2 regions of the Arthrobacter sp. 2MCAF14 genome follow, and region 2 is predicted to be linked to the other one. Evidence: predicted binding sites of a transcription regulator. Region 2 holds the regulator's gene; the other holds the start of a gene.

Region 1 (2,198 bases), on a different contig from region 2:
TCAAATCCATCTGCTGCGGTGAGCACAACGTTGACCAACTGGCCGGGCGAGATGAGCTGAATTGAAGCGGGATCGGCCATGCGAAGTGGAACGGCCGCCGTCGCGGGTGCGGTCCCGGTCAGCAGGCCCGGCCCCAGGAGTTGGGCGTCCGTGGGGATCTGCCCCTTCTGCAGCGGCGAGGCAAGCTGCTTTCCGCCGTATCCGGTTCTCGGGGTGAGTGCCCCGGCTGGAATTCCATCAGGAAGGACATCGAGGGGTTTGAGGTCGGTATCCGTCAAAGTGGACCCGGCGGGAAGATCCCGTGCGGCCGCCAGGACCGTGGCTCGTCGCTCCGAAGCGGGAGTCAGCTGATGGACTGCGATCCCGGCGGCCACGCATAGCAGGAGGGCCACGACGAGGCGGCGGTTGCGGTTTAACCAGCTACCGAAGCTGCGGTGTTTGGATGGTCCCGCGGTAGCGCCCCGGCGCCCGCCAGCCCTGAAGGGAAGAGCCTGAAGACGGCCGGTGCGGGCCTTGTTGATCGGTGCGAGGAGTCTATCGCGCGGAAGCGACAATGATCCGGCGGACATGGGGTCCGGGGGTACGTTCGGGATTGCGGGCATGGTGCCACGCTAACCGGGCACGCAGGCCCGCGGCAGGGCTTTATTGAGCTATGTGGAACGTTGAGCTATGTGGAAAACCGGGAGCCGCTGGAAACCGCAATCAGCTCGCGGCAGCCGCCGGAACCGACGCTGGAGCCGGAGGCGCAGCTGGTGCGGCGGGAGCGGCCGAAACAGTGCTTCCCTTGGAGTCCCGGGAGTCGGTGCGGTAGAAGCCCGATCCCTTGAAGACGACGCCCACGCTGTTGAACTTCTTACGCAACGACCCTTGGCATTCAGGGCAGTCGGACAGGGAGCTGTCCGTGAACGACTGAACGATGTCAAAGGCATGTCCGCAGTCTTTGCAGGCATAGGCATATGTGGGCACTGGTGATCCTCCTCCGGGACGAACTACAGGTCCTGTGCCGCCAAGGCGGATTGTTCCGTCCATTAGCAGTCCCAGGGCCTGAGTGCCAATTCTATCATCCGGAGTCGGGGCCGCTACCACAAAATGTGGCGGAGAAGACAGGTCGGAAGCCCCGATCAATCGGCCGGAACCAGCCGGACGATCCGGTAGGGGGTAAGTGCCTCCGCCACGGGCTTGTCGAACGGTTCGGCCGGGATTGTCCCCGCGGCCAGCACTTCGTGGTCATATACGACGGCGACAGTCGGCGGACGCTGCCCGTCGGCGTCGAGCTTGTCGAGGAGCCGATCGTAGTAGCCGCCCCCTTGGCCGATACGGTTTCCGTCTTCATCGACGGCGGTGGCCGGGAGGAAGATTCCAGTGGCATCCCTGATGACGTCGCTGTCGAATCGTTCGCCCACCGGCTCGTCAATCGGCGCGTACTTTGAGCGGACAAAGGCCGTATCCGGTGTCCAATAGACCCAGCTCAGAAGCCGTTCCGGTTCACAGACGGGAAGAAGGATCCTGTGGCCGGCGGCGTGGAGCGCCGCAAGCAAGGGCATTGTCGGCGGCTCGGCGGCCACTCCGACATAGGCCGCAAAAGTCGACGGTTTCCCCCGGGCAACGGAATCCGCCCATGAGAGGCCACCGAGGGCAATCCCCGTTCCAGCGTCAGCGCGCTGTTGCCTGGTCAATGTCAGCCGGCGCTTGCGGTAGTCCCGGCGGATATCGTCTTTCAAAGTCATTTTTGCTCCAGTTCACGCTGCTTTGCGGCTTGAGGACGGGGAAGAAACAGTGGAGTCCCTTCTATCCGCACAGGTTCCTTTTGCCCAATGTCCAGCTCCTTCCGTTAGATTAGTCCGGTGACTTCCAACAACTGCACCGTCCGCAAGGCCGTTATCCCCGTTGCCGGACTCGGCACCAGGTTCCTGCCTGCTACAAAAGCCATGCCCAAAGAGATGCTCCCGGTAGTCGACAAGCCGGCCATCCAATATGTCGTCGAAGAAGCCGTGAGCGTGGGACTCAACGACATCCTCATGATCACAGGCCGCAACAAACGTGCGTTGGAGGACCACTTCGACCGGGTACCGGCTTTGGAAGCGACCCTCGAGGCCAAGGGTGATACCACCAAGCTGGACTCGGTGCAGGCTACCAGTAACCTCGGCGACATTCACTACGTCCGTCAGGGTGACCCCAAGGGGCTGGGACACGCGGTG
Region 2 (2,198 bases):
ATGGCGTCGGCAGCAATCCGCGACTCCTTCGAATCCGGTACCAAGTGGTCCACGAGGATTCCGAGCCGGCGGCCCGGGCCGGGGGAGAACCCGGCAATGGCCGCCTTGAGATCGTCCACGCCGTGCAAGGGCTCGACGACGATGCCCTCCACCCGGAGATCATCTCCCCACACTTTTTCCACCAGTTCAGCGTCGTGCTTGCCTTCCACCCAAATCCGGCTCGCCTTGGCGACTTGGGCCCGCTGGCCGGCGACGCGGACGGATCCCGATGCCGTCCTGCCTGCTTGCGCCGCGGCCTTGGCGGCCGCGGCGCGTGGAGCCGGCGGCACGAGCTTCACTGCTTGTCCCTCCAGGAGGAATCCGAAGCCGAGCCGGAACGATTTGGCCTTTCCCCGCCGATCCTCAAGCACCACAATGTGCATGCCTCCGGACTTTTCCACCCTGGTCACGGCCCCGACCCAACCGGACTGCACGTCCTCGAGAACCATCCCGCGTTCAACGGGCACCTCAGGCAGTTGCCGTTTGGCAGGCGAGGAGAGGTCTTGCGGGCCCCAATTGTCGTAAGACACGGTCTTCACACCACTTTGCGCTAGGGGGATCGTTGATGGTCCGTGGCATTACCCACGGCCGCGCGGGAATCATGTTCGCCGCGAGCGGTACCAATGCTAACAACGAGGTGGCTCATACTAGACTTGTTAGCACTTGGGCATGTTGAGTGCTAATTGTTGAAATGTTGATTGGAGGTGGGCAGTGAGCGAACCACGCAAGCTTGAAGTGCTACGCGCCATCGTGGAGGACTACGTTCACTCCCGCGAGCCCGTCGGCTCCAAAGCCTTGGTTGAACGGCACCATTTGGGAGTGTCGAGCGCCACCATCCGCAATGACATGGCACTTCTGGAAGAAGAAGGCCTCATAGCCGCACCGCACACGAGTGCCGGCCGCATTCCCACGGACAAGGGCTACCGCCTGTTCGTCGACCGCATCTCCGAGGTCAAGCCGCTTTCGGCTGCCGAGCGCCGGGCTATCCATTCCTTGCTTGAGGGACCCGACGACGTTGAGGACATCCTTGAGCGCACCGTCCGGCTCCTCTCCCAACTGACCAACCAGGTCGCCGTCGTCCAGTACCCGCACCTGAGCCGCGCGCGCGTCCGGCACATTGAGTTTGTCCTTTTGGCACCGCGCCAGGTCTTGGTGGTATTGATCGCCGATTCTGGCAAGGTGGAACAGGGCGTTGTGCACGCAGCGACGGACGCCACCGACGAAGAGCTCATGGCCTTGCGCGCGCGGTTCCTTGGAAGCATTGCCGGCTCCCAGCTCGACCTCATGCCGCAAGTCCTGCCCTCGGTGGTTGCCTTGTGCCCGCCGACCCTTCGCAACCTTGCAGGCGCCCTTGCCCACGGCCTGGAAAGGCTTGCCGAGCGGAGCCGCGACGAGCGCATGGTCATGGCAGGCACGGCAAACCTGGCCCGCTCCAACGTGGACTTCCCGCTGAGCATCGGTCCGGTCCTCGAAGCGCTCGAGGAGCAGGTCGTCATGTTGCGGCTGCTGTCGGATATGGCGGAAGACCCTCGCGGCGTCACGGTGAGCATCGGCCGCGAAAACCCTTATGACAGCCTCTCGGAGGCTTCGGTGGTTGCCACGGGCTACGGTCCGGGCAGCAGCGCCAAGATCGGCATTCTTGGACCCACCCGCATGGACTACCCCAACACCATGGCGGCCGTCCGTGCCGTCGCACGCTACCTTTCCCGCATTCTGGGCGGCTGACAGCCTCGGCTGGAAGGCGCCTCGCAAGAAACGCAGTGGAACCGTAAACAAGGAAGAGATACCGACTTTGAGCAGTCACTATGACGTTCTGGGCGTCTCGCCGGAAGCAACCGGCGAGGAGATCAAAAAGGCCTACCGCAAACTCGCACGTAAGCTGCACCCCGATGTGAACCCCGGGGCCGGTGCAGCCGAGGAATTCAAGGCGGTGACCCACGCTTACGAGGTCCTCTCCGACCCCCAGAAGCGCCGCGTCTACGACGCCACCGGCAACGAGAACGGGACCGACAACGGTTTCGGCGGAGGATACGCGGGCCAGGGATTCGCCTTCCAGGACATCTTCGATACCTTCTTCGGCGGAGGAGGCGGCGGCATGCAGGGCCCCGCATCACGTATGCGCCGCGGGCAGGACGCCCTGATCAGCGTTCGCATCGACT

Evidence for each region. The regulator HrcA, encoded in region 2, represses chaperone genes, less so after heat shock. The targets are predictions, from matches to a motif close to TTNGCACTCGNNNNNNNCGAGTGCNAA.
Region 1: AB4074_RS02580 (FmdB family zinc ribbon protein) is a predicted target of HrcA. The motif match lies at 1,029-1,055, and genes of this name have one in related genera.

The regions. Positions count from the first base shown of each region.
Region 1 covers NZ_JBFRHB010000002.1:151,051-153,248, forward strand. Annotated here, with positions in the region: gene cpaB (Flp pilus assembly protein CpaB) at 1-602, opposite strand, end outside; gene AB4074_RS02580 (FmdB family zinc ribbon protein) at 703-966, opposite strand; gene AB4074_RS02585 (5-formyltetrahydrofolate cyclo-ligase) at 1,122-1,727, opposite strand; gene galU (UTP--glucose-1-phosphate uridylyltransferase GalU) at 1,845-2,198, shown strand, end outside.
Region 2 covers NZ_JBFRHB010000025.1:10,429-12,626, forward strand. Annotated here, with positions in the region: gene AB4074_RS16365 (DUF3097 domain-containing protein) at 1-569, opposite strand, end outside; gene hrcA (heat-inducible transcriptional repressor HrcA) at 751-1,764, shown strand; gene dnaJ (molecular chaperone DnaJ) at 1,832-2,198, shown strand, end outside.